4 regions of the Halomonas sp. THAF12 genome follow, and region 2 is predicted to be linked to each of the others. Evidence: predicted binding sites of a transcription regulator. Region 2 holds the regulator's gene; each other region holds the start of a gene.
The links. Region 2 encodes PhoB, which activates phosphate uptake and scavenging genes when phosphate is short. Its sites were predicted from a motif close to TGTCATANNNNTGTCANA; they were not measured.

Region 1 (7,008 bases), 1.4 Mb from region 2:
CGGGCGGCGGCCTGCTCTCGGCCGGCCAGCGTCAGCGCATCGGCCTGGCGCGGGCGCTGCATGGCGATCCGGTGCTGGTGGTGCTCGACGAGCCGAATGCCAACCTGGACCACCGCGGCGAACAGGCCCTGGCCGAGGCCATGGAGGCCCTGCGGCAGGATGGCGTGACCCTGCTGGTGATCAGTCATCGCAGCGGCGTGCTTAAGCGGGTCGACCGCTTGCTGGTGCTGGACGACGGGCGGGTGTCGCTGTTCGGCCCCCGGGACCGGGTGCTGGAGCGGATGGCGGCCCGGCGACAGGAACGACGCGAAGCCACCACCCAGGGAGGCGCCCATGCAGCCGACACATGATGATCCCCGGCCACCGGTCGACGACCGGCGGCATCGACTCGCGGGGCTGGCGCTGGTGCTGGTCTGCGTGCTCGGCTTCGGCGGCTGGGCGGTCTCGGCCGAGCTGGCCGTGTCGGTCATCGCCTCCGGCCGGGTCGAGGTGGCCTCGTTGAAGAAGACGGTGCAGCACCTGGAAGGCGGCATCGTGCGACGCATCGCGGTCGAGGAGGGCGATCGCGTCGAGGAAGGACAGACGCTGCTGGTGCTCGACCCGACCCAGGTCGAGTCGAGGCTGCAGATCGCACGCTCGCAGTTCCTGATCAATCGCGCCGCCGAGACCCGGCTGATGGCCGAGCAGGCCGGCGACGAGCGCCTGACGTTCCCCGATGAGCTCGACGACGCCGAGTCGCCGCGCATCGCACAGCTCAAGGCGGTCCAGCGCGGGCTCTTCCTGTCGCGGCGCGAGGCCCTCGAGGGGGCGCTGGCGTCGCTGGAGGAGCAGAGCGAGCAGCTGCGCCAGCGCATCGAGGGGCGCGAGGCGATGATCCGGGTCAGCCGCGACCAGCTCGCCTCGCTGCGCGAGGATGCCGAGGCCTATCGTTCGCTGTTCAAGGACGGGCTGGGCGACAACCGACGGCTGAGGGAGCTGGAGCGCGAGGTGCTGCAGTATCAGGGCGAGATCGAGCAGCATCGCACCGAGATCGCGCGGCTGAGATCGCAGATCAGCGAGAACGACCTGAAGAAGCGGGTGCGCGTCGAGGAATTCCGCCAGGAGGTGGGCGAGCGCCTGCGCGAGACCCGGCGCCAGATCGCCGATGCCGAGGAGCGCATGACCGCGCTGCGCGACCAGCGGCGCCGCACCACGGTCGAGGCGCCGGCCGCGGGCACGGTGGTCGGCCTGGCCGTGCATACCCGCGGCGCGGTGATCGAGCCCGGCACCACGCTGCTGGAGATCGTCCCGGGCGGCGGAGACTTCGTGGTCGAGGCCCGGGTCGACGACCGCGACATCGACAGCGTCTATCCCGGCCAGTCGGCGGAGATCCGCTTCAGCGCCTTCAACCGTCGCCGCTCGAGGCTCCTCGACGGCACCGTCCAGCGGGTGTCCGCCGACAGCTTCACCGACGAGCGCAGTGGTCAGCGCTACTACGAGGTGCGGATCCGGGTCAGCGAGGCGGAGCGTCAGTCGATGCCGGAATCGATGCGACTGCAGGCGGGCATGCCCGCCGAGGTGCGGCTGCAGACCGCCAGTCGCACCTTCGCCAGCTACCTGGCCAAGCCGGTGAGCGACATGCTGGCGCGGGCCATGCGGGCCGACTGAGTCGAGCCGGTTCCGTATGACTCGCTCCGCTCGCTCGGCTCAGCCCGCCCGCTCGCCATCGGTCGTGCCGCGGCGTCGAGGCAGGCCGATCATGGCCAGGAACACCGGGGCGCCGGCCAGCAGGTAGCAGTGGAAGGTGACGAAGCGCCAGATCACGATGGCGGCGCCGGCGGTGGCCTGGCCGACCAGCGGGATCAGCAGCATGCCGGTGCCGAGCTCGGCGGCGCCGGTGCCGCCGGGCAGCAGGCTCAGCTGGCCGGCCGCCATCGACAGCATCTGCACCAGGAAGGCCCAGCTCCAGGCCACGTCGGCGCCCAGGCCGGCCAGCGCCAGGTAGAGCAGGCTGTAGCGCGTCAGCCAGTGGGCGGCGCAGCTGGCCATGGCCAGCATCAGCACTGGGCGGGGCAGGGTCAGGGTGGCGACCAGCGCCTGGCGAAAGCCCAGCAGTCGCCGGGCCAGTCGAGGGCGCCGCTTGCGCGATGCGCCTCGACGGCGCAGCAGCGCCGGCAGGTGCCGGATCAGCATCGTCCCCGTCGCCAGCACCAGCAGCAGGGCGACGATGGCGACGACCAGCAGCCACTGATGGGGCCAGGACACCGCCGTGGCCAGCGACACCAGCACCAGGGCGGTCAGCGCGGCCAGGAAGAACAGCAGGTCGCAGCACTGGTCGACCATGAACACCGCCGAGGCCCGGGCGGGGCGCAGCCCGCGTCGGGCCAGCAGCGCGAGCAGGGTGGGCAGCCCGCCGCTGCCGCCCGGGGTGGCGCAGATGGCGAACTCGGTGGCCATCACCATCCCCAGGGCGCCGCGCTGGCCGAGCGGGCCGGCGCGTCCCGCCAGCAGCAGCCTCAGGCGCAGGGCGTTGAGGTTCCAGCACAGCACCACCAGCGCCAGCATCCCCGACAGCCTGCCCGGCGGGAAGTCGCCCAGCGCCGTCAGCGCGTCGCGGCCGCCGATCATCAGCGGTACCGCCAGGGCCAGCACCAGCGCCGCGGCCAGCCACCAGCCGTAATGCCGACGACGCTCAGCCATGTCGCCGCGCCGCGGGCTTGCCGGGTATGAGGGTGGCGTAGTAGCCGAGCAGGTCGTCGATCACCCGGTTCCAGTGGAAGCGACGCTCCACCTGGCGGCGGGCGTGCCGGCCGCCGGCGGCGACGTCGTGGTCGAACAGGGCCTCCACCGCCTCGGCCATGGCCCCGGCGTCGTGGGGCCTGCACAGGAGCCCGCCGCCCAGGGGCACGTTCTCGATCAGCGCCCCGGCCCGGGCGGCCACCACCGGCAGGCCGCAGGCCATGGCCTCCAGCGCCACCAGGCCGAAGGTCTCTCGGGTGCCGGCGTGCAGCATGGCGTCGGCGCTGGCCAGCGCCCGGGCCACCTCGCGGCGATCGCAGTAGCGCGAGATGACGGTCACGTTGTCGGGCACCCGGGTCGGCATCCCCGGGCCCATCAGCAGCAGGTGGTAGGGCCGCCCGAGGCGCCGGAGGGTGCGCAGCAGCACGTCGACGTTCTTCTCGCGAGAGTGGCGCCCGGCGAAGACCAGCAGCCGGGTATCGGCGGGCAGCCCCAGCGAGGCCCGCCAGGCGGGATCGGCGCGCTCGGGGTGGAAGGTGGTGAGGTCGACGCCCAGCGGCTGCACGCGCACGTCCTCCACGCCCCAGTCCGCCAGCCGCTCGGCCATGGCCCGGCAGGGCGCCATCACGCCGTCGAAGCGGCCGTAGAGGTCGCGCACGTAGCGCTCCAGGCGCCGGCGCACCGCGCCGCCGAAGCGATCTCCCATCAGCCGTGGCAGGTCGGAGTGGTAGAAGCCGACCACCGGCACGCCGAGCCGCTGGCCGGCCTCCAGCGCGGCCCAGGGCGTGACGTAGGGGTCGCCGGCCTCGATCAGGTCGGGGGCGAGCTCCCGCAGCCGCTCGCGCCAGGGTGCGCGACGCAGCGGGAAGCGATAGCCCTGGCCCAGCGGCAGGCGCAGCGCCGGCAGCGTATGGCAGTCGTCGAGGGCGTCGCGTTCGGCGCCGGGCACGAGCAGGCTCGAGCGCAGGCCGGGCGTCTCGGCGATCCGGCGGTGCTTGGCCTGGAGATAGGTGCGCACGCCGCCGCTCGAGGGGGCGTGGAACATGGTGACGTCGGCGATATGCAAAGGGTCCCTCCCGCGCGGGCCGATGGTTCCCCCCTTACGCTACGCGGGCTTTGCGACAGTTCGACGACATGGGTCGGGAACGCGAGCTGAAACGCAAAACGGCGGCCCGAGGGCCGCCGTTTCACGTGCGAGGGAGCGCGCTGGGAGGGCGCCTACTCGGCCGGGCGGCCGACCAGCGAGCGGGTCTCCTCGCGGGCCTCGGTCAGGGCCACGCGGATCACGTCGCCGAGCTTGTAGCGCTCGACGCCCTCGATCTGGATGCGGCCGTCCTTGTCGTCGATGGCCACCTTGTCGCGGTCGCTGTGCATCAGCGGGGCCGGGATGAAGGCGGTGGCGCCGTTGGCGGTCAGGCGCACGCGCATGCCGCCGCGGTTGATGGCGATGATCTCGGCCTCGAAGCTCTCGCCCGCCTCGGCGGACGGCGTCAGGTAGCGCACGTAGAGCCAGTCCTTGACGTCGCGCTCGGCCAGGCGGTTGAGGCGGCGACGCTCGGTGAGCTGCTCGGTGAGCTCCTGGCTGGCCTCGGCCGGGGCCTGCTCGCCCTTGAGCACGCGCTTGATCAGGCGGTGGTTGACCATGTCGCCGTACTTGCGGATCGGCGAGGTCCAGGTGGCGTAGGCGTCGAGGCCCAGGCCGAAGTGCGGGCCGGGCTGGGCGGACATGCTGGTGAAGCCCTGGAAGCGGCGCAGGCGCGCGTCCAGCCAGGCGTCCTCGCGACCCTCGAGCTCGCGCTTGAGCTCCCTGTAGCGGGGCAGCTCGGTGAGTGCCTCGAGTTCGACCTGGATCTCCTGGCCGGCCAGGAATTCCTGGGCCGCCTCGGCCTTGTCGGCCTCGAAGGCGCGGTGGACGTTGAAGATGCCGTGGCCCACGTGCTGGCTGAGCAGGTCGGCGCAGCAGGCGTTGGCCGCGATCATCGATTCCTCGATCATGCGGTTGGCGATGCGGCGCTCCTCGGTGCGGATGCCCAGCACGTTGCCGGCCTCGTCGAGGTCGAACACGTAGTCCGGACGGTCCTTGAACACCAGGGCATGCCTGGCGCGCCAGCCGGCGCGGGCCTCGGTCAGCTCGCGCAGCGCCTCGAGCTGCTCGCCGATGGCCTCGGACGGCGCCCAGTCGCCCTGGCCCTCGAGCCAGTCGGAGACGTTGTCGTAGACCAGCTTGGCGTGGGAGCGCGCGGTGGCGGCGAAGAAGCGGTACTCGCCCAGGCTGCCGTCGGCCTCGATGTTCAACGCGCAGGCCAGCACCGGGCGGTCGCGATCTTCCCACAGCGAGCACAGGTCGTCGGCCAGTGCCTCGGGCAGCATGGTGACGTTCTGGCCCGGCAGGTAGACGGTGAAGGCGCGGGTGCGGGCCTCCAGGTCGGCGGCGTGGCCTTCCTCGACGTAGGCGGTCGGGTCGGCGATGGCCACGTTCAGGGTCCAGCCACCGCCCTCGCGCCGCTCGACGCGCAGGGCGTCGTCCATGTCGCGGGTCTTCTCGCCGTCGATGGTGAAGAACGGCTCGGCGGTCAGGTCCTCGCGCTCGAGGCCCTCGTCGCGCAGCGGCCAGTCGTCGCCGGCGTCCGGGCATTCCTGCTCGAGGGCGTGGCGCGCCAGGGTCACCCGCCAGGGCACCGCCGGGTTGTCGGTCTTGGCCACCAGCTCATCGATCTGGGTGAAGAAGCCGCGGTCCTCGGGCTTGAGCGGGTGACGCACCAGGCGCACCACGACCCAGTCGCCTTCGCCCAGGCTCGCCTCGTCGAGGCTGCGCTTGACGCGGGCCTTCAGCGGGGCATTCATCGACGGATGATCGGGGATCACCGACAGGCGCCCGTCGCGCTTCTTCACGCGGGCGATGAAGCGTTCCATGCCGCTCTCGATCAGGGTGTCCGGCTCCACGGACTTCTTCTCGCCTTCCTCGTGGAGGATGGCCTCGACACGGTCGCCGTGGAGCACCTGCTTCATGGCGGGGGGCGGCACGAAGTAGGAGTCGCCGTCGTCGGTCTCGAGGAAACCGAAACCGCGGTCGGTGGCCTTGATGACCCCTTCGACGCGGGGCGTGTTGTCGCGGATCTGTTGCTTGAGCTGAGCAAGCGCCGAGTTGTTCTGCAGCATGGTCACGATCGATTGGCGGGATAGGGGGGTCACTATACGGATTCCGCCAGCCGGCGCCAATCGGGCGGCGGGCAATCGTCGGGGCCGCGGCGAGTCCGGATGAGCCCGCGGCGCGGAGCCGATAGAATGGGCGCACACTCTTTGCAGCGGAGGGCGCCGCCCATGTCGGCCCATCTCATCGTCAGCGATCTCGACGGCACCCTGCTCGGCGCGGACCACGCCCTGGCGGACGATACCGTGGCCATCCTGCGCGCCCTGGCGGCGCGCGGCCACCACCTCGCCCTGGCCTCGGGGCGCCACTATCGCGACATCCTGGCGTTTCGCGACCGCCTGGGCGTGGACGCCCATATCATCAGCACCAACGGCGCCTACACCCACGCGCCCGACGACACCCTGCTCGAGGCACGCCACGTGCCGGCCGAGCTGGCCCGCGAGCTGATCGACCTGCCGCGTCCCGACGCCGTGCGTCTGAATCTCTATCACGACGACGAGTGGGTGATCGACGCCGAGGCGCCGACGCTGCTGGCGCTGCATGCCCACACCGGCTTCGGCTACCGGGTGGTGGCGCCGGAGCGGCTGGCCGCCGAGGGCGTCGGCAAGGTGCTCTACATCGGCGAGCCCGGCCACCTGGCCGAGCTCGAGGGCGAGGTGCGTCGCCGCATCGGCGAGCGGCTGCACGTGACCTATTCCATGGGCAACTCGCTGGAGATCATGGCCGGGGGCGTCAACAAGGGCACCGCGCTGTCGGCGCTGCTCGGCCGGCTCGATCTCCCCGCCGAGCGCTGCCTGGCGTTCGGCGACAACCTCAACGACACCGAGATGCTGGCGCTGGCCGGCGAGGCCCAGATCATGGCCAACGGTCACCCCGAGCTGGATGCGCGACTGCCCGAGGCGCGGCGCATCGGCCATCACGACGAGGCGGCCGTGGCGCGTCATCTGGCCGAGCGTTTCGCCCTCTAGTTCGGCCTCAGGGGGCTGGCGTTGCCACCATGGTGGTATCGCCCGCCTCGCGCCGGGCGGCCATCCTCGAGGGACACGTCATCGGGAGGCGCCATGAACGTCCACGATCCGGCCTTCCTCCAGGCCCAGGTCCGCCGCACCATGGCCTTCTACCATCCCCGCGCCATCGAT
Region 2 (7,008 bases):
CGTCGTCGTGATGGAGGAAATGACACCGATGCTGGATGCCTTCTCGGCGCTGTCCCGGGGGACGCGCCTGGTCTACACCCCCGGCCTGCGCCGTTACGTGTTCCTGCCGATCCTGGCCAACCTGGTGGTCTACGCCGCCATGCTGAGCTACGTGCTGACCCACTTCGGCGGCTGGCTCGACGGCTGGATGGCCATGGTGCCGGGCTGGCTCGACTGGCTGTCGTGGCTGATCTGGCCGCTGTTCGTGGTGAGCCTTACGCTGATCGTGTTCTTCAGCTTCACCCTGGTGACCCAGCTGATCGCCGCCCCCTTCTACGGCCTGCTGGCCGAGAAGGTCGAGCGCGAGGTCACCGGGCGCCCGCCGCTGGACGACCGCGGCCTGGCGCGCACCGCCATCGATGCCCTGGGCCGCGAGCTGGTCAAGCTGGGCTACATCCTGCCGCGCATGCTGCTGCTGTTCGTGATCGGCTGGATACCGGTGATCAACCTGATCGCGCCGCTGCTGTGGCTGCTGTTCTCGGCCTGGATGATGGCGGTCACCTACCTCGACTATCCGATGGACAACAACAAGGTGCCCTTCGCCGACATGCGCCGCCGCCTCGCCGCGCGCCGCTGGCCGACGCTGACCTACGGCGGCTGGGTGATGCTGATCACCTGGCTGCCGCTGGCCAACCTGTTCCTGCTGCCCGGCGCCGTGGCCGGCGCGGTGCTGATGTGGGAAGACCACTATCGGGCGCTCGCGCCCGATACCGCCCCGGCGAGGCGCTGACGCCCGGGCGTCGTGATCACGTGACACCCCTCCGCCCGGCCTGCGTCGGGCGGAGTCGCGTCTGGCGGCGGAATCAGGCGCGCCGCGAGGCCGGCGCGGCGTCGGTGAGGCGCGCGGCGGGGAAGATGCAGCGGAAGGTGGCGCCCTCGCCGAGCCGGGAGTCGATCTCCAGCTGGGCGTCGTGGCGCAGCAGCACGTGCTTGACGATGGCCAGCCCCAGGCCGGTGCCGCCGGTGGCGGTGCTGCGACCCTTGTCGACCCGGTAGAAGCGCTCGGTCAGGCGCGGGATGTGCAGCGGGTCGATGCCCTCGCCGTCGTCCTCGACCTCCAGGCAGGCGCCGTCGCCCCAGGGACGCCAGCGCAGCACGATGCGGCTGTCCTCGCCGGCGTAGCGCACGGCATTGAAGGCCAGGTTGGAGACGGCGCTGTGCAGCTCCTTCTCCGAGCCGAGCAGGGCGCGGGGCTCGTCGATCTCCACCTCCAGCCGATGATGGCTCTCGGACAGCGCCTCGGCGTCGCGGCGCACGGCCTCGAGCAGGCTGGGCGGGTCGAGGCGGACATCGTCGTGGCCGCCCTGGTCGTTCTCCAGCCGCGACAGCAGCAGCAGGTCGTTGACCAGGTTCTGCATGCGCCGGGTCTGGCTCTGCATCTGGCCGATGCCGCGGCCGAGGCGCTCGGGCAGCATCTCGGCCATGTCGCCGTAGGTCTCGAGGTAGCCCGCCAGCACGGTGAGCGGGGTGCGCAGCTCGTGGGAGACATTGGCCACGAAGTCGCGACGCATCTGCTCGAGGCGGTGCAGGCGGGTGATGTCGCGGGCCATCACCAGGCGTTCGTCGTCGCCGTAGAGGGTGATCTGGAACTGCAGGATCAGGTTCTCGTCGATCGGCGAGCACAGCGTCAGCGGCTCGCGGTAGTCGCGGGCGTGGAAGTAGTCGACGAAGCTCGGGTCGCGGAGCAGGTTGGTGATGTGCTGGCCGCGGTCCAGGGTCGGCTTGAGGCCCAGCATGCGCTCGGCGGCGCTGTTCCACCACTCCATGTCGCCGTGGCGGTCGAGCATCACCACGCTGTCGCGCATCGCCTCGGAGGATTCCTGGATGCGGCTCAGGGTGTCGCGCAGCCGCCGCTGGGTGATGCGCTGGCCCTTCTGATAGCGGTAGAGGCGGTCGAACAGTTCCCCCCACAGCCCCACCGCCGAGGGCGGCTCGTCATGGGGGTGATGGGTCAGCCATTCCTGCAGCGCGTGGAGCTGGCGCATCTGGTAGAAGAGATAGATGGCGAGCCCCACGGCGAGGCCGAGGCCGCTCAGGGCGAAGGGCCAGCCGATCAGCGCGCCGGCGGCCACCAGGGCCGCCAGCCGCCACCATTCGCGTCGCCACAGCCGGCCCATGTCAGGCCTTGGCGGAGAAGCGGTAGCCGGTGCCGCGCACGGTCTGGATCAGCTGCTGGTGCGGCTCGCCCAGCGCCTTGCGCAGGCGGCGGATATGCACGTCCACGGTGCGCTCCTCGACGTAGACGTTGCCGCCCCAGACCTGGTCGAGCAGCTGGCCGCGGGTGTAGGCGCGCTCCTGGTGGGTCATGAAGAACTGCAGCAGGCGGTACTCGGTGGGGCCGATCTCCAGCGACTGGCCGTCGATGCTGACGCGGTGGCTGACCGGGTCGAGCATCAGGCCCTCGACCTGGACCGGATCCTCGACGCCGCGCGGCGTGGCCCGACGCAGCACCGCCTTGAGGCGCGCCACCAGCTCGCGGGGCGAGAAGGGCTTGGTGATGTAGTCGTCGGCCCCGGACTCGAGGCCCTGGATCTTGTTGTCCTCTTCGCCCTTGGCGGTGAGCATGATGATCGGCAGCTCCGAGGTGCCTTCCTCGCGCTTGAGCCGGCGGGCGAGCTCGACGCCGCTGGTGCCGGGCATCATCCAGTCCAGCAGCACCAGGTCGGGCTGGTGATCGACGACCATGGCGTGGGCGCTCTGGGCATTGTCCGCCTCGAGCACGCGATAGTCGGCCATCTCCAGCGCCACGGCGATCATCTCGCGGATGGGCGCTTCATCATCGACGATCAGTACGGTCTTGGCGGTCATCCCGGGGCCTCATGGTCGAGAGCAGTGACATATTGGTGACGATGACAGCATGTCCTTGTGACAATACCGTGACAGCCTCGTCCTGTCGCCCCCGCTCAGCGCCGCGGTTTTTTCCCGCCCGGCGTCACGCGCCGGCGCCCGGCCACAGCGACAGCGCGATGCCGGCGAACACCAAGAGCCCCGACCAGTGATTGTTGAGGAAGGCCTGGAAGCAGCGATCGCGATCGCGGTGGCGGATCAGCCGCTGCTGGTGGACGAAGGTCGCCGCCATGGCGGCCAGGCCGAGCCAGAAGAAGCCGGTGAGGCCGAGGCGCTCGCCGGCCCAGGCCAGCAGGGCGAGCGTGGCCAGCTGCAGCAGGCCGATGATCCGCTTGTCGGCGCGGCCGAACAGCACCGCCGTGGACTTGATGCCGATGCGCAGGTCGTCGTCGCGGTCGACCATGGCGTACTCGGTGTCGTAGGCCACGGTCCACAGCACGTTGGCGGCGAACAGCAGCCAGGCCTCCAGCGGCACATGGCCGAGCACCGCGCCGAAGGCCATGGGAATGGCCCACGAGAAGGCCGCGCCCAGCACCACCTGGGGCAGGTGGGTGTAGCGCTTCATGAAGGGATAGACGAAGGCCAGGATCACGCCGCCCACCGACAGCATCACGGTGAAGGCATTGGTGAAGCACACCAGCACGAAGGCCGCCAGCACCAGGCCGGCGAACAGCCCCTTGGCCTCGCCTTCGCCGATGCGCCCGGTGGCCAGCGGACGCGACTTCGTCCGCTTCACGTGGCCGTCGAAGTGGCGGTCGGCGTAGTCGTTGACCACGCAGCCCGCGGCCCGCATCAGGTAGACCCCGGCGACGAAGATCAGCAGCAGCCGGCGCTCGGGAACGCCCTCGGCCGCCGTCCACAGCGCCCACAGCGTCGGCCACATCAGCAGCCAGGTGCCGATGGGGCGGTCGAGGCGCGTCAGGTGCAGGAAGTCGGGCAGCCGGGCCAGCCCCTTGGGGCGCATCAGGGAACGTTCCATGTGGGTCTCTCGGTTGAATCGGACGACGCGGGTTTCGGGCGATGCCAGACGCAGCCTATCGCGCCGGCAGGGCCAGGTCATCCGCCATGGCGTCGAGGAAGAACTCCTGGACCAGCACCGCGAAGCGGCCGTGGCGCAGCACCGAGCGGCGACCCCAGGGGCCGGGCGCGTCGTGGAAGGGCGCCGGGTCGGCGCTGACCTCGATGGGGCCGCGCTCGAGGCCGGGCTGGCGGAACAGCCAGTGCCCCAGCGAGCGCTCGCCGAGGCCCGCCAGCCGCTGGCCGTGCAGGCCGTGGAGCGGGGCCACCGAGCGCGCCATCACCCAGGGACGGTCGCCGAGACACAGCGCGACCTCGCGCCGCCAGACCAGGCGGTCCGGCGCCGTGCCCAGCGCCATGGCCTCGTCGCGGCGCGGCCGGCCCAGGCGCTGGTCGAGCAGCCTGACCCGGAAGCGGCGAGGCGCGCCGGCCTCGATCAGCCGCTGGGTCAGCGAGCCCCGGGTGGCGATCCAGCGCCACCAGGCCGGGCTCATGGCGGGGCGTGCCGCCGCCAGGGGGCGCCAGCGGGGCGAAAGGGCCGGTGCGTGATTCACTGCGCGACTCCGCGTCCAATGCAAGGGGCGGCTAGTGTACCATGGCGGCCCGTCGCGCCCCCTGCAGCGAGGAGCCCCATGAGCGCACCCCTGACCATCATCGGCTCCGGCATGGCCGGGCTGGGCCTGGCGCGCCAGGTCCGGACCCGGCAGCCCGAGCGCCCCATCACCCTGATCACCGCCGACGGCGGCGAGGACTACTCCAAGCCGCTGCTCTCCACCGGCTTCGCCAAGCGCCTGCCGCCGGATCGCCTGGCCTCGTGCAGCGCCCTGGAGGCGGCCGACCGGCTCGGCGTGACGATGCGCACGCACACCCGGGTCGAGGCCATCGATCCGGCCGCGCGCACCCTGGCCCTCGGCGCCGAGCGGCTGCCCTGGGGCGAGCTGGTGCTGGCCACCGGCGCGGCGCCGGCGCCGCCCTTCGCCATTCCCGAGGCGCTGGCCGGCCGGGTCCATACCGTCAACGACCTCGACGACTACCGCGCCTTCCACGCCGCCCTGGCGGCGCTGGGCCGCCCGGCCCGGGTCGCCGTGGTCGGCATCGGCCTGGTGGGCTGCGAGTTCGCCAACGACCTGGCCGCCGGCGGCCATGCGGTCGAGCTGATCGCCCCGGAGGCGGCGCCGCTGCCGCGGCTGCTGCCCGAGCCGCTGGGCCGGGCGCTGGGCGAGGCCTTCGTCGAGGCGGGCATCGCCCTGCACACCGGGCGCACGGTCGACGCGCTCTCGCCCGAGGGCGAGCGGGTGGCGCTGGGCCTGGACGACGGCACCGCCCTCGAGGCCGATCTGGTGCTGGTGGCCACCGGGCTGCGGCCGCGCAGCGCCCTGGCCGAGGCCGCGGGGCTGGCCGTGGGGCCGGCCGGCATCCTCGTCGATCGCCGGCTTTCGACCTCGGCGCCCGGCATCCATGCGCTGGGCGACGTGGCCTGCGTCGATGGCGTCAATGCCATGTACGTCCAGCCGCTGCAGGCCGGGGCCAAGGCGCTGGCGGCGACGCTTGCCGGCACGCCCACCGAGGTGCGCTACGGCCCCTGGCCGGTGCTGGTGAAGACGCCGCTGCTGCCGGTGGTCTCGCTGCCGCCGACCCGTGCGCCCGCCCGCTGGCGCATCGAGGGCGAGGGGGCGGATCTGACCGCCCTGGCCGAGGATGAAGACGGACGTTTGATCGGATTTGCGTTGACAGGCGCCTGCGTGCGTCGGAAAGTCGAACTGGCGCGCGCTGCACCGCCGTTGCTAGGCTAGTGACGTCAACGACGGCGCCCCCGGAGTTCCGGACCCGGCAGCGGCGTTGCCACACGGCGTCATGCGTCTGCCTCACATGGCATGGCAGGCGGGTGGTGCATGAATCAGCGCGAACAACAACGCGGCCGATGGGATCATCGGCAGGATGTCAAACCAGGAGGGCTGTATGCGCAAACCAGAACTCGCCGCGGCGATCGCCGAGCGTGCCGATCTGTCCAAGGACAAGGCCAGCCAGGTGCTGAACGTCATTCTCGACGAGATCACCGGCAGCGTGTCCGACGGCAAGGATGTCTCGCTGATCGGTTTCGGTACCTTCACCGTGCGCGAGCGTGCCGCCCGCACCGGCAAGAACCCCCAGACCGGCGAATCCCTGACCATCCCGGCCAGCAAGACCGTGGCCTTCAAGCCCGGCAAGGGCCTCAAGGACGCCGTCGCCAAATAAGGCGCGACGCGCGGCTCGATCCCCGGGCCGCGCGGCCTCATCCCCTCATTTCCGCTTTCCGGCCAACGGTGTACCGATGAAGCTACGCTTGATGCTGTGGGTGCTCGGCGTGCTGCTCAAGCGTGCGCTGCGGCGCAAGCCCGCCTTTCGCGATCGCCTGGGTGACCTGAAACGCCTCGACTGGGGCATCGGCACCGAGGATCTCGCCATCGCCCGCCACTACCGGATGACGCCCCGGGGCATCGAGACCGGCAGTGGCCTGCCGGTGGATCTCGACCTGGAGCTGCGCTTCGAGGACGCGGACACGGCGCTCCGGGTGCTCAGGAAGCCGACCCAGAAGGCCTTCCTCGACGGCATGATGGCCGGCCGCGTTCGGCTGGTCGGCGACGCCAGGGACCTCGACCGCCTGCAGGGCCTGCTCAAGCACCTGTAGCGCCGAGCCACAAGCGCCGAGCGACAAGAAACCCCGAAGGCTTCCACCCTCGGGGTTTTCTTTTGCTTCCGGCGATTTCACGCTGCTGGCTTGCAGCTTGCAGCTTGCAGCTTGCAGCTTGCAGCTTGCAGCTTGCAGCTTGCAGCTTGCCGCTTGCCGCTTGCCGCTTGCCGCTTGCCGCTTGCCGCTTGCCGCTTGCCGCTTGCCGCTTGCCGCTTGCCGCTTGCCGCTGTCAGACCTGCCCGTAGCGCCCGGCTTCCTCGCCCAGCCAGCGGCGGATCAGCGGCCGGCTGGCCTCGGGGTGCTCGGCCAGCAGCGCCTCGGCCAGCGGCGAGATGCGCGGCAGCAGGTCGGCGTCGCGTTCCAGATCGGCGATCTTCATCTGTGCCAGGCCGGTCTGGCGGGTGCCCAGCACCTCGCCGGGGCCGCGGATCTCC
Region 3 (7,008 bases), 750 kb from region 2:
AGGCAGTCGCCGGGGCGGCCGCGGCCACGCTGGTCCCCTGGCTGTTCTGGCTGGGCGCGGCGATCGCCGGACTGGTCACGCTGCGCCGCGGCCTGGCACCGGCCATGCCGGTGATCATCGCCGCCGCCTTGCCGGCGGGCTGGTGGTGGACCCGGGGCGACGTCATCCCGCTGGCCTGCACCCTGCTGGTCACGCTGATGGCGGTGGTGCTGCGCTCGCGCATGCGCTGGAGCGAAACGCTGGTGGTCGGCGCCCTCGCCGGGGCGGCGATGATCCAGCTGGGCATCTTCCTGCCGCCGGGCGGCACGGGGCCCCTGCTGGAGCAGCTGCGCCAGGGCTCGCCGGAGTTCGCCTCGATGCTCGACGAGCTCTCGCGCCAGGGGCTCGAGACCGAACGGCTCGCCGAGATGCTGATCGGTGGCGTCACCGGGCTCATCGTGCTGCTGGCCTCGGTGGCCTGCCTGGCCCTGGCCAGGAACTGGCAGGCGGGGCTCTACAACCCCGGCGGCTTCCGCGAGGAGTTCCACGCCCTGCGCCTGGCTCCCCGCGAACTGCTGGTGCTGATGGCGTTTCTCGTCATCGGCACGCTGCTGGTGCTGCCCGGCCTCGGCCTGATGCTCTGGGTGCCACTGCTGGTGGCCGGCATCGCGCTGGTGCATGGTGTTATCGGATTGAAGGGAATGAACGGGCTGTGGCTGGTCGCCTTCTATGTGTTGCTGATCACCACCTGGCCCATGATTCTCATCGTGCTGCTTGCGGCCCTTATCGACGCGTTCGTGGATATTCGCGGACGACTCGGCCGCAGCGACTGACAAGAGGTTTACGAGATGGAAGTCATTCTGCTCGACAAGATTGGCAAGCTGGGCGGTCTGGGTGACCAGGTCACCGTCAAGCCCGGTTATGGCCGCAACTACCTGGTGCCCTACGGCCTCGCCGTGCCGGCCACCAAGGACAACATCGAGGCCTTCGAGGCCCAGCGTGCCGAGCTCGAAGCTCAGGCCGCCGAGCGCAAGGCCGAAGCCGAAGCCCGCGCCGAACAGCTCAACGACATCGAGCTGTCTCTGGTCGCCAAGGCCGGCGATGAAGGCAAGCTGTTCGGTTCCATCGGTCCGCGCGACCTGGCCGACGCCATCACCTCCGCTGGCTTCGAGGTAGAGAAGAGCGAAGTCCGCATGCCGGAAGGTCCGATCCGTCAGACCGGCGAATACGACATCGCGCTGCACCTGCACGCCGAAGTCGACGCCACCGTGCGCGTGGTGGTCGTGGCCGAATAAGCCCGACTCCCCCGCGGACGCCAGGGGCGCGAGGAGAAATCCTCGCGCCCTTTTTTGCTTGCCTGCGGCACGTCACTCCGCCTGCTGCGTCAGGCGTCCTTCGAGGTAGAATGTGTCGGCCCATGTTGCGGAGGTGCCTGCCCCAATGAACGAATCCCTCGAGCTCGATCAGGAAACTGCGGCGCTGAAGGTGCCGCCCCACTCGCTGGAGGCCGAACAGTCGGTGCTCGGCGGGCTGATGCTCGACAACCAGGCCTGGGACAGCGTGGCCGACCGGCTGGTGGCCAACGACTTCTATCGCTACGAGCATCGCCTGATCTTCAACGTCATGGCGACGCTGGCCGAGGAGGCGCGCCCGCTGGACGTGGTGACCCTGTCCGAGGCGCTGGAGGGGCGCGATCAGCTCGAGACCGTGGGCGGACTGGCCACGCTGGCGGAGCTGGCGCGCAACACGCCGTCGGCCAGCAACATCCGCGCCTACGCCGATATCGTTCGCGAACGGGCCACCCTGCGCAAGCTGATCCACGCCGCCAATCAGGTCGCCGAGAGCGCCTTCGCGCCCCAGGGGCGGCCCGCCGACGAGCTGGTCAACGAGGCCGAGCGGCTGGTGTTCCAGATCAGCGAGGAGCGGCCCAAGGAGGGCGGTCCCGTCGGCATGAGCGACCTGCTGGCCAAGGCGGTGGATCGCATCGACGAGATGTTCAACATGCAGGGCGAGATGACCGGCCTGTCGACCGGCTTCCGCGACCTGGACGACATGACCTCCGGCCTGCAGCCCTCGGACCTGGTGATCGTCGCCGGGCGCCCCTCCATGGGCAAGACCACCTTCGCCATGAACCTGGTCGAGCACGCGGTGATCTCGAGCGACAAGCCGGTGGTGGTGTTCTCCATGGAGATGCCCGGCGAGTCGATCATGCTGCGCATGCTCTCGTCGCTGGGGCGCATCGACCAGACCCGGGTGCGCACCGGCCAGCTCGAGGACGAGGACTGGCCGCGGCTGACCTCGGCGGTCAACCTGCTGAAGGACAAGCAGCTGTTCATCGACGACACCGCGGCGCTGTCGCCCAACGAGATGCGCTCGCGGGTGCGCCGGATCGTGCGCGAACACGGCAACCTGGCGCTGATCATGATCGACTATCTTCAGCTGATGCAGGTGCCGGGCTTCTCCGAGAACCGTACCGGCGAGATCTCGGAGATCTCGCGCTCGCTCAAGGGCCTGGCCAAGGAATTCGGCTGCCCGGTGGTGGCGCTGTCGCAGCTCAACCGCTCGCTGGAGCAGCGCCCCAACAAGCGCCCGGTGATGTCGGACCTGCGCGAGTCCGGCGCCATCGAGCAGGACGCCGACCTGATCGGCTTCGTCTACCGTGACGAGGTCTACAATCCGGATAACCCCGACAATCAGGGGCTGGCCGAATTCATCATCGGCAAGCAGCGTAACGGGCCGATCGGCACGGTGCACATGGCCTTCATCGGCAAGTACACCCGCTTCGAGGACCTGGCGCCCGACAGCTACGGCGACACCTTCGGCGAGTGACCCCTTGAGCGGGGCGGTCGGCGCCGTATAATCCCCACCCCTCGAACAGCAGACACACTGGAGAAGCACCATGGCAGGCGGATTTCAGCGCGGTAATCGGCGTCGTACCCCGAAACTCGAGGCGCGCGGCGAATTGCAGTCCGTGGAACGCGAAGGGCCGTTCAAGGAATGGCTGGGCATGCCGGACCTCTACCGCTATCAGCTGGTGGTGGACGGCGAGGACTACAGCTACCAGACCGAGGACTCGGAGCTGCCGGTGGCGGTCGGCGACCGGGTGGTGTTCCGCTACAAGGAGACCAAGGCCGGCAAGTGGGTCGACCGCAACTCCCTGGGCAAGGCGATCGATCCCTCCGACTACCAGTAACGTCGCCGGACGGCGGGGCGCTCCTCGCCGGGGGGCCTCGCCGGGCGGAACCCTCGGTACCCTCCACCGGTCTCAGGGCGAGTCGACAACGTCATCATCATGTCATCCGACCGCATGAGACTGTGTCAGCATTCACCCTGAAAGATCCCGATGGAGGGACCATGGACTTCAACGACCTCAAGGCCTTCGTGGCCCATCACGACAACTTCGAGATCCGCGTGATCAGTCATGCCGGCAGCCGCGTCTATCAGGTCGAGCTGGAAGACATCGAGGGCCAGCGCCACCTGCTGACCCAGCGCGGCAAGCCGATGCTGTTCCGCGCCCTCGACGACGTCTACCTCGAGCTCAAGCGCGCCGGCATCCACCGCGCCTACCTGGTGCAGTACGTGGCGCACGACGAGATGATCGGTCGCGACGCGCACTACCACGACGCGCTCAGCTCGCGCATGCCGCTGGTGTTCTAAGGCGCGCGTCGCTTCTCTCCTCGACCTTCCACTCACCGACTTCTTCTCGGCTTCAGGCCGCCCACCGACTTGCCACCGCGCGCCCCAGCGCGATCCCTCTTCCTCCAGGTGGCATGTTCTCCGTGCTTCTTCCCCGTTTCGTTCCCGACCTCGCCGTCCCGCGCCTGACATCCGGCTCGGCTAGCGCCCGCTCGCGTTCGACCGACGCCGCCAGGCCCGCCATCGCTCGCCCAGCCTGACCCGGTAACGGGCGAAGAGCGCGTAGCCGCGATCGAAGCCCCAGGCGAGTCCCGGCAGCATCGAGACCGCCACCAGGCGTCGATGCCCCAGCACCGCGTAGAGCGCGCGACTGGCGTCCATGCCGACGAACCAGCGGCCGTCGGCGTCGCGCAGGTGCAGGCGCCCCATCATGCGCTCGAACGAGGGTCCCCGGTCGGCGGCGACATCGGCGGTCTGGATATCGACCAGTCGGATCCGGTCGCGGTGCGGATGGTGCTCGAGCCAGGCGATCTCGCGCTGGCAGAAGGGGCAGTGGCCGTCGTGGAAGAGCGTCACCGGCGCGCTGGCACGACGGGGATCCGGTGAGCGCAGGCGCGGCATCAGCAGGTCTCCCGCTCGTCGGAGGGGGCATCGCGGCTGGCGTCGTGATAGCCGGCCCGGTGCTCGCCCCGGCCATAGGCCGGTTCGGTCTCGAGCCCGGCCAGGAAGGCCTCGGCCTGGGCCCGCATGGCCGCGCGCTTGTCGTCCGACATGCGATCCAGCGAGCCGTAGATCAGCTTCATGCGATGATTGCCCGACAGCGCGTCGCGGTGGGTCTCGAGGAAGCGCCAGTAGAGGCTGTTGAGCGGGCAGGCGTCGTCGCCGACGACCCGCTTCGGATCGAAGCGGCAGTGCCGGCAATGGTCCGACATGCGATCGATGTACTTGCCCGAGGCGCAGTAGGGCTTGGAGCCCATCAGGCCGCCGTCGCCGTGCAGCACCATGCCCAGGGTGTTGGGCAGCTCCACCCACTCGCAGGCGTCGGCGTAGACCGCCAGGTACCAGTCGCACAGCGCCGACGGGGCCACGTCGCACAGCAGCGCGAAGTTGCCGGTGACCATCAGCCGCTGGATGTGATGCGCGTAGGCGTTGTCGCGGGTCATCTCGATGGCGCGCCGGAGGCAGCGAAGCTCGGTGTCGCCGCTCCAGTAGAAGGCCGGCAGGCCGCGATTCGCCCCCAGGGCGTTGGCGCGCTTGTAGTCGGGCATGCGTGTCCAGTAGAGGCCGCGCACGTATTCCCGCCAGCCCAGTATCTGTCGAATGAAGCCCTCCACCGAGTTGAGCGGCGCGCGCCCCTCGCGATACTCGCGCTCGGCGCCCTCGCACGCCTCCCGGGGCGAGAGCAGGCCGAGGTTCAGCGCCGCCGACAGCCGCGAGTGGAACAGGAAGGGGGCCTCGTCGCTGATGGCGTCCTGCCAGCGGCCGAAGTCGGGCAGCAGCTCGGCGAGGAAGTGGCGCAGATCGGCCAGCGCCTGGCGCCGGGTCACCGGCCAGTGGAAGCCCGCGAGGTCGCCGAAGTGATCGCCGAAGTGCTCCTCCACCAGCGTCATGACCTCGCGGGTGACGTCATCCCGACGATGACGGGGCGGGGCGGGTACCTCGAGGCGTTCGGGCAGCGGCTCGCGGTTGTCGTGGTCGTAGTTCCAGCGGCCGCCGGCGGGCTCGTCGCCCTCCATCAGCAGGCCGGTGCGCCGGCGCATCTCGCGGTAGAAATACTCCAGCCGCGGCGACTTGCGTCCCTTCTCCCAGGCGGCGAAATCCTCCGGCGTGGCATAGAAGCGATCGTCCTCCATCAGGCGCCAGGGCAGGGCGGCGTGAGCGCGCTCACCCATGGCCTGCCACAGGCGCCACTCGCCGGGGCGCACGGCGCGGATCTCGTCGCACTCGTAGAGCCGCGCCAGGCGCTCGGCCTCGTCGAGCAGCGTCTGGGCATTGTCCGGGTCGTCCAGGGCGCTGTAGTGCACGCGCAGGCCGCGGCCGCGCAGGTCGGCGGCGAAATGACGCATGGCGGCCAGGATCAGGGCGATCTTCTGCGGGTGATGGGGCACGTAGCGGCCTTCCTCGGCGACCTCGCACAGGGCGATGACCGCCTCCGGGGGGGCCTCACGCAGGCTCGGCAGGTCATGGCTGAGCTGGTCGCCGAGCACCAGGATCAGGGGACGGGACATTGTTCACCATAAGTTGTACAAATAGCTCCAATAGTATAACCATATTTCGCCCGAATGCCCGCAGTGGTAGGCTAGGCCTATCAGTTTCGTCTCATGTCGATCACGGGGAACGCGCGCCATGGCAGCCTTCGAGCACTCATCCGATGCCGAGCAGGACTCACCGGGAGAGGGACGGCTGCGGCACGCGCCCGCCGATCATCCCACGCTGCCTCGGGCGAAGGTCGGCGTGGTGCTGGTCAACCTCGGCACGCCGGATGCCACCGACTACTGGTCGATGCGCCGCTACCTCGGCGAGTTCCTCTCCGATCGCCGGGTCGTCGATTACTCGCGCTGGCTGTGGCAGCCGCTGCTGCAGCTGGTGATCCTCGCCCGTCGGCCGTTCATTTCCGGCGCGGCCTACCGCAGCATCTGGAACCAGGCGCTCGACGAGAGCCCGCTGCTGACCATCACCCGTGAACAGACCGCCCGGGTGGCGGAGCGGCTCGAGGCGGCCTATGGCGACCGGGTCGAGGTGGACTTCTGCATGCGCTACGGCAACCCCTCCACCGACAGCGTGCTGCGCCGCCTCCAGGCGCGCGGCTGCGAGCGCATCCTGTTCTTCCCGCTCTATCCCCAGTACGGCTCGCCGACCACCGCCACCGCCAACGACCAGGCCTTCCGCACCCTGATGCGCCTCAAGTGGCAGCCGGCGATCCGCACCGTGCCCGCCTATTACCGGCATCCGGCCTATCTCGAGGCGCTGTCCGCCTCGGTGCGCGAGGCCTATGAGGCCGCCGAGTCGACCCCGGAGGTGCTGGTGGCCTCCTATCACGGCGTGCCCAGGCGCTACCTCGACGATGGCGATCCCTACTATTGCCACTGCCGTCAGACCACCCGGCTGCTCCAGGAGCGGCTGGCGATGCCCGACGAGGCGATCGAGACCACCTTCCAGTCCAAGTTCGGGCCGGAGGAATGGGTGGGGCCGGCCACCGTCGAGCGCGTCGCCGAGCTGGCCCGCGAGGGGCGCAAGCATATCGCGGTGATCTCGCCGGCCTTCTCCGCCGACTGCGTGGAGACCCTGGAGGAGATCCAGCAGGAGATCCGCGCCGCCTTCCTCGAGGCCGGCGGCGAGACCTTCACCTATGTGCCGTGCCTGAACGCCCGCGAGGATCACGTCGATGCGCTG
Region 4 (7,008 bases), 1.4 Mb from region 2:
GAGGCCGAGAGCCTGTGCCGGCGGGTGGGCATCATCAACCACGGCGAGATCATCCGTGACACCAGCGTGCGCGACCTGCTCGCCGAGCTGGACACCGAGACCTTCCTGCTCGACCTGGCGCATCCGCTCGAGGACGCACCCGCCATCGACGGCTTCGACGTGCGCCAGTCCGACGACGCCCAGCTGGCGGTGATGGTCCATCGCGGCCAGCGCCTGAACGACGTCTTCGACGCCCTGGGCCGGCAGGGCATCGAGGTGGTCTCGATGCGCAACCGCGCCAACCGACTCGAGGAAATGTTCGTCTCCATGGTGGAAGAGGGGCAGAAAACCGCGACATCCGACCAGGAGGCCCGTTCATGAACGCCACCCAGATCGCCATCGCCCTCTGGACGCTGGTGTCCAAGGAGATCCGCCGCTTCACCCGGATCTGGCCGCAGACGCTGCTGCCGCCGTCGATCACCATGACCATGTACTTCATCATCTTCGGCAACCTGATCGGATCGCGCATCGGGGCCATGGATGGCTACAGCTACATGGACTTCATCGTGCCCGGCCTGATCATGATGGCGGTGATCACCAACAGCTACTCCAACGTCGCCTCGAGCTTCTTCTCCAACAAGTTCCAGCGCAGCGTCGAGGAGATGATGGTCTCGCCGATGCCCAACTGGGTCATCCTCGCCGGCTTCGTGCTGGGCGGCATGGCGCGCGGCCTGGGCGTGGGCGTGATCGTCACCTGCGTGTCGCTGTTCTTCACCCGCATCGACATGGCCCACCCGCTGCTGACCATCGGGGTGGTGGTGCTGACCGCGGCGCTGTTCGCCATCGGCGGCTTCATCAACGCGCTGCTGGGCAAGAAGTTCGACGACATCTCCATCGTGCCGACCTTCGTGCTGACGCCGCTGACCTACCTGGGCGGGGTGTTCTACTCGATCTCGCTGCTGCCGGCCTTCTGGCAGGGCGCCTCGATGCTCAACCCGATCCTCTACATGGTCAACGTCTTCCGCTACGGCTTCCTGGGCGTCTCCGACATCCCCGTGGGCTGGGCCCTGACCGCCATCCTCGGCTTCATCGTGGTACTGTTCGGCATCGCCCTGTGGATGCTCAACAACGGCAAGGGCATCAGGAGTTGACCATGGCACACGAACGACCCGAGACGCTCGCAGAGGCCCCGCTGGGCCGCGAGTCCGCCTACCCGGAGCACTACGACGCCGGGCTCTTGTACCCGATTGCCCGCGCCGCCAACCGCGCGCCGCTGGGCATCGAGGAGGGCGCGCTGCCGTTCGTCGGCGAGGACGAATGGCACGCCTTCGAGGTCTCCTGGCTCAACGCCCGCGGCAAGCCGATCGTCGCCGTGGCGCGCTTCCGGCTGCCGGCCGAGTCGCCGCGGCTGATCGAATCCAAGTCCTGGAAGCTCTACCTCAATAGCTTCAACCAGACCCGCCTGGCCTCGCAGGACGAGGCCCGGGCGATCATGGCGCGCGACCTCTCCGCCGCGGCCGGCGCGCCGGTGGCCGTGGAGCTGTTCGGCGTCGACGACGAGGCGCTCGCCCCGCGCCGCCTGCCGGGGGAGTGCATCGACGATCGTGACATCGAGGTCGAGGACTACACGCCCAGCGCCGAGCATCTGATCACGGATGACGAGATCGTCGAGGAGACGCTGCACTCGCACCTGCTCAAGTCCAACTGCCCGGTCACCGGCCAGCCCGACTGGGGCAGCGTGATGATCCGCTACCGCGGGCCGCGCCTCGACCGCGACGGCCTGCTGCGCTACCTGATCGGCTATCGCCAGCATCAGGACTTCCATGAGCACTGCGTCGAGCACATCTTCATGGACCTGATGGAACGGGCGAACCCCGAGCGGCTGCTGGTGCTGGCGCGCTATGTGCGCCGCGGCGGCCTCGACATCAGCCCCTGGCGCGGCACCCCCGGCGAGCAGCCGCCGACGCCGCTGCGTCTGGCGAGACAGTAGGCCTGGCGCGGCAGTAAGCGTGTCGCGCCGCCCGGCCCGGCGCGACAGCCATCGAGCGGCTTGATAGAGTATCGAGAACCTTTCTCGTCTGACCTCGGCAAGGAGACACCGATGGATGCGATGACGCTGCTGCAACAACGCAGCTCCATGGGCAAGCTGATGGCCCCGGCCCCCGACGCGGAACAGCTCGAGGCGATGTACCGGGCCGCGCTGCGCGCCCCGGACCACAAGGAGCTCCGCCCCTGGCGCTTCATCGAGTTCTCGGGCGACGGGCTCGACCGCCTCGGCGAGCTGTTCGCCGAGGCCGAGCGGGTCGAGAACCCCGATGCCCCGGAGGCCGTGCTCGAGGGCGCGCGCAAGAAGCCCAAGCGCGCGCCGATGATCATCGCCGTGGTCGCCAGGGTCACGCCGGACGAGCCCAAGGTGCCGCGGGTCGAGCAGGTGATCTCCGCCGGCTGTGCCGCCCATGGCCTGCTGCTGGCCGCGCACGCCCAGGGCCTGGGCGCCATGTGGCGCACCGGCAAGTACGCCTTCGACGCCACCGTGCGCGAGGGCCTCGGCCTGGCCGAGCAGGACGAGCTGGTCGGCTTCCTCTACCTGGGGCAGGTCGGCGGCCGCCACCGCCCGGTGCCGGAGCACGACCTCGACGCCTTCGTCGAACGCTGGAGCTGAGCATGCGCGAGCTCGGCGTTCCTCATCCCCGCCTGCCGCTGCCGTCGGCCGGCGGGGAAGACGATCCGGCGGCCTTCCTGGCCTGGCTGCGCGAGGCCATCCCGATGGCCGCGCATCTCGGCGTCGAGGCCATGCGGCGCGACGGCGAGGCGCTGGAATGGCGGCTCGCCATCGCCCCGAGCCTCAACGACAAGGGCACCGGCTTCGGCGGCGCCCTGACCGCCCAGGCCACGCTGCTCGGCTGGTGCTGGGCCACGCTCTGGCTGCGGCGACACGGCGTTGAGCGCGACGTGGTGGTGGCCGAGGCCAGCCAGCGCTTCCTGGCGCCGGTAACCGGCGACTATCGGCTGGTCTGCACGCCGGAGAGCGAGGACGGCCCGGGGCGCCTCGAGGAGCGGCTGGCGGAGCGGGGCAGGGGGCGCATCGCCCTGGTGCAGCGCCTGTACTGCGGCGAGACCCTGTGCCTCGAGGCCCGCGGCGACTACGCCGTGCGCCCGGCAGGCTGAGCCGTCGGCCCCGATCCGCAAGAAATCGAAAAAACCACTTGCGTACACGGACTTAAGTGGATAATATACGCCCCGTTCTCGAGGCAAAGGCAGCAAGCCAAACGGTTCGAGAGCCAAAATGCGGAGGGGTGTCCGAGTGGTCGAAGGAGCACGCCTGGAAAGTGTGTAAGTCGAAAGGCTTCGAGGGTTCGAATCCCTCCCCCTCCGCCACGAATTCTGAGAAAAGCCGCTGAGCCATCAGCGGCTTTTTCTTTGTCTGTATTTTTTCCCGCGCTGTGCCCCATGCCTGGCACCTGGTTTCCCCCTGGGCCCTCCACGACGCCTTTGGCCCGCCTTCGTCCTGGTGCTGTCGCTCTTCCTGCCGCCATGCCACATCCGGGCCGTTATTTTCTGGCCGTCGCTCCGGTTCTCCGTACCGTCGTCCTACGTATTGTGAGCAGCCATGAGCGTGACATGGCCGTCGGGTCCCCTGTGATCGCCCCTCGATTGGTAAATACCGGCATGCTTCGCTGCGTGATGGCTTTGAACGGCGTCGATAATCGAAAGAGTCGGTTGGGACGTTGGTGACGGCTAACCGCTTGAGTATGCGAGAATCAGAATCCGCCCAGGCAGCCAGCGTTCCTTTGGCCGCCGCCCTGAATCTCGGCTGGAAACCCTGACATGAGCGATGCCTACTACCTTCATCTCACCGATCGGCTGCGAGATCTCATACAAGACCCCGAGGCCTTCGAGGATGACCGGTTGCCATCGGAGCGGGTCCTGGCGGAGCGTTTCCATACCACTCGTGTCACCCTGCGCCAGGCATTGGCCCAGTTGGAAGGGGAAGGGCGCATCCACCGCAGCAACCGCCGTGGCTGGTTCGTATCGCCACCGCGTCTCGACTATGACCCGACGCGTGACGCTGGCTTCAATGATTACGTGAAGGCTCAGGGGCGTCGGCCACGCACCGAGGTGTTGCTCACCGATACCCGTCCCCACCCTCCGGCAGCAGAGGCCCTGGGCTTGCCCTTAGATCGGTCGTTTCACCATATCCGTCGTCGGCGCTTCGTGGACGACAGGGCCGTGCTTTGCGAGTCGCTCTGGGTCGTGCCTGAGCGCGCCCCGCAGCTGCTGGAAGGCGATTTCACCGGCTCCTTGTGGGGCCAGCTACGAGAACGCTGGGGGCTGACCCTGGCTCACCGTTCGCTGCGGCTATACTCCGAGGCGATCCACGCCCGGGAGGCAGAGGCGTTGGGTGTGGCCGCCGGGACGGCAGGGCTGAGCGTACGCCGCACCATCTTCGACGAACAGCGTCGCCCGGTGGAATACGATGAAGAGCACTGGCTGCACAACGCCCTGTGCATCGCGGTGGAATTGGAAAACTCCGTTTAATTAAGCGAAAGACGCTTCACTCAGCCTTCAAGATTCTGTCACGGGGCTGTCATGGAGGCTCGCCAGACTCTTGGTATATACCAGATGGGCAGTCACCTGTCTGACCTTCACCAAGAGCCGGAGAGTCCCATGTCCTTCTTCACTCGCACCCTGCTGGCCAGCGCCATCGGCCTGACATTGTCCACTGCTGCCCAGGCCGCGACCGAGCTGACCGTCTACACCGCCGTCGAGGCCGACGATCTGCAGAAATATGCCGAGCGCTTCCAGCAGGCGCACCGGGATATCGAGATCAACTGGGTGCGGGACTCCACCGGTGTGATCACCGCTCGCCTGTTGGCCGAGAAGGATAACCCCCAGGCCGATGTGGTCTGGGGGCTGGCGGCCACCAGCCTGCTGGTGCTGGAGGACGAGGGCATGCTGGCCCGCTATGCCCCCGAGGGCGTTGAGGCCCTGGATCCCAAGTTCGTCGATCCGGCGATCCGCGAAGGCAAGGAGCCGGCCTGGGTCGGCATGGACGCCTGGGTCGCATCGCTCTGCTACAACACCATCGAAGGCGAACGCCTCGGCGTCCCCAAGCCCAGCTCCTGGGAAGACCTCACCCGTCCTGAGTATGAAGGGCATGTGATCATGCCGAACCCGAGCTCCTCGGGCACCGGCTATCTGGATGTCGCCAGCTGGATGCAGTTGTGGAACGAGGAGGGCGCCTGGGACTACATGGATCGTCTCCACCAGAACATCTCGCGCTATACCCACTCCGGTTCGGCTCCCTGCAACCTGGCCGCCTCCGGCGAGGCGGTGGTGGGGGTCTCCTTCGCCTTCCGGGGCGCACGCCTGATGTCTCAGGGGGCGCCCGTCGAGCTGGTCTTCCCCACGGAAGGCGTCGGCTGGGACATGGAGGCCGCGGCCATCATCGAGGGCAGCGACAAGCGTGATGCCGCCGAGACGCTGCTCGACTGGGCGGTGACCGAGGAAGCCAATGCGCTCTACAACGAAGGATATGCGGTCGTCGCCTATCCGGGGGTGGCCCAGCCCATCGATCACTATCCCGCCAACATCTCCGACCTGATGATCGATGCCGATTTCAACTGGGCGGCCAACAACCGCGAACGCCTGCTCCAGGAATGGCAGGGCCGTTATGACGGCAAGTCCGATAGCCAGTAAGCCACCTCGCTATTCTTGTGATCGCCCCGGCGTGTTGCGCCGGGGTCGGGAGTATTTCGTCATGACCACCCTGACCGCCCCCGTATCCTCTGCGGCTCATGCCACCGTCGCCGATGCGGGGATTCATCTCGAGATTGCCGGGCTCAGCAAACGCTTCGGCCATTTCACGGCCCTGCAAGATATCGATCTGACCATTCGTGAAGGCGAGTTCGTCTGCTTTCTGGGACCCTCCGGCTGCGGCAAGACGACCCTGCTGCGCGCCATCGCGGGGCTGGCGCCGCAGAGCGCGGGGCGCATCGTCCAGTGCGGGCGCGACATCTCGCGCCTGCCGCCCCAGGCACGAGACTTCGGCATCGTCTTCCAGTCGTATGCGCTCTTCCCCAACCTGACGGTCTTCGACAACGTGGCCTATGGGCTGCGTAACCGGCGCGACGATCGTCACCGGATGCGCGAACGGGTGGCCGAGCTGCTGGCCCTGGTCGATCTGGTCGGCAGCGAGGGCAAGTATCCGGCGGCCCTCTCCGGGGGGCAGCAGCAGCGTGTCGCGCTGGCGCGTGCGTTGGCCACCGAGCCGGGGCTGCTGCTGCTCGATGAGCCGCTGTCGGCGCTGGATGCGCGGGTGCGTGTGCATCTGCGCAGCCAGATCAAGGCCCTGCAGGCGCGCCTGGGCGTGACCACCATCATGGTGACCCACGACCAGGAAGAGGCCCTGGCCATGGCCGATCGTATCGTGGTGATGAATCACGGCGTGATCGAGCAGGTGGGCACGCCGGCCGAGATCTATCGACACCCCGCCAGCGCCTTCGTGGCCGAGTTCATCGGCAGCATGAACTTTCTCGAGTGCTGCCCGGAAGGCACGCAACGCCTGCGGCTCGGTGAGCGTCGTCTGGATTGCACGACCCATGAGTGCGCCGGCCTGGAGCACGCCCGGTTGGCCATTCGTCCCGAGGCCGTGGAACTGTGTCGCAGTGACGAGGGCCTGTCGGCGCAGGTGGAACACATCGAATTCCTGGGCGCCTTCCTGCGTGTCAGCCTGACGCTCGAGGAGTGTCATCAGGCATTGACGGCAGACATCGCCGTGCGAGACGGCGAGGCGCTGCGCCTGACCCCGGGCATGACCCTCGGGGTGCGACTGCCGGCCGAGGCGATGCGACTCTTCCCCAGCCAGGAGGCGCGGCCATGATGGTGGTGATGCCCGCCTGGTCCCGGCGCTGGTCCGGCGAGTCCCTGGTGCGTTTGTTGGCGCTGCTGCTGGCCCTCGGCCTGCTGGTGGTGGGCCTGCTGTTCCCGCTGGCGGCCATGCTGGTCAAGAGTGTTCAGGACCGTGCC

Region 1: a site for PhoB is predicted at 3,836-3,853, ahead of FIU88_RS05980 (glycosyltransferase family 1 protein). Genes of this name have one in related genera too.
Region 3: a site for PhoB is predicted at 3,262-3,279, ahead of FIU88_RS13825 (DUF6482 family protein). Genes of this name have one in related genera too.
Region 4: a site for PhoB is predicted at 4,555-4,572, ahead of FIU88_RS06350 (putative 2-aminoethylphosphonate ABC transporter substrate-binding protein). Genes of this name have one in related genera too.

What each region holds. Positions count from the first base shown of each region.
Region 1 is NZ_CP045399.1:1,305,110-1,312,117, forward strand. It holds gene FIU88_RS05965 (type I secretion system permease/ATPase) at 1-350, shown strand, start outside; gene FIU88_RS05970 (HlyD family type I secretion periplasmic adaptor subunit) at 334-1,647, shown strand; gene FIU88_RS05975 (lysylphosphatidylglycerol synthase transmembrane domain-containing protein) at 1,687-2,679, opposite strand; gene FIU88_RS05980 (glycosyltransferase family 1 protein) at 2,672-3,784, opposite strand; gene FIU88_RS05985 (exoribonuclease II) at 3,937-5,877, opposite strand; gene FIU88_RS05990 (HAD family hydrolase) at 6,040-6,837, shown strand; gene FIU88_RS05995 (AGE family epimerase/isomerase) at 6,931-7,008, shown strand, end outside.
Region 2 is NZ_CP045399.1:3,729,640-3,736,647, reverse strand. It holds gene cysZ (sulfate transporter CysZ) at 29-769, shown strand; gene phoR (phosphate regulon sensor histidine kinase PhoR) at 843-2,156, opposite strand; gene phoB (phosphate regulon transcriptional regulator PhoB) at 2,158-2,847, opposite strand; gene ubiA (4-hydroxybenzoate octaprenyltransferase) at 2,972-3,865, opposite strand; gene FIU88_RS17405 (chorismate lyase) at 3,921-4,397, opposite strand; gene FIU88_RS17400 (NAD(P)/FAD-dependent oxidoreductase) at 4,536-5,696, shown strand; gene FIU88_RS17395 (HU family DNA-binding protein) at 5,863-6,138, shown strand; gene FIU88_RS17390 (hypothetical protein) at 6,215-6,571, shown strand; gene recG (ATP-dependent DNA helicase RecG) at 6,804-7,008, opposite strand, start outside.
Region 3 is NZ_CP045399.1:2,980,505-2,987,512, reverse strand. It holds gene FIU88_RS13845 (hypothetical protein) at 1-812, shown strand, start outside; gene rplI (50S ribosomal protein L9) at 828-1,274, shown strand; gene dnaB (replicative DNA helicase) at 1,420-2,808, shown strand; gene FIU88_RS13830 (hypothetical protein) at 2,879-3,172, shown strand; gene FIU88_RS13825 (DUF6482 family protein) at 3,334-3,636, shown strand; gene FIU88_RS13820 (thiol-disulfide oxidoreductase DCC family protein) at 3,817-4,236, opposite strand; gene FIU88_RS13815 (cryptochrome/photolyase family protein) at 4,236-5,843, opposite strand; gene hemH (ferrochelatase) at 5,962-7,008, shown strand, end outside.
Region 4 is NZ_CP045399.1:1,379,242-1,386,249, forward strand. It holds gene FIU88_RS06315 (ABC transporter ATP-binding protein) at 1-360, shown strand, start outside; gene FIU88_RS06320 (ABC transporter permease) at 357-1,130, shown strand; gene queF (NADPH-dependent 7-cyano-7-deazaguanine reductase QueF) at 1,133-1,969, shown strand; gene FIU88_RS06330 (nitroreductase family protein) at 2,081-2,641, shown strand; gene FIU88_RS06335 (YiiD C-terminal domain-containing protein) at 2,644-3,147, shown strand; tRNA gene FIU88_RS06340 (tRNA-Ser) at 3,270-3,357, shown strand; gene FIU88_RS06345 (UTRA domain-containing protein) at 3,808-4,518, shown strand; gene FIU88_RS06350 (putative 2-aminoethylphosphonate ABC transporter substrate-binding protein) at 4,648-5,679, shown strand; gene FIU88_RS06355 (putative 2-aminoethylphosphonate ABC transporter ATP-binding protein) at 5,741-6,862, shown strand; gene FIU88_RS06360 (putative 2-aminoethylphosphonate ABC transporter permease subunit) at 6,859-7,008, shown strand, end outside.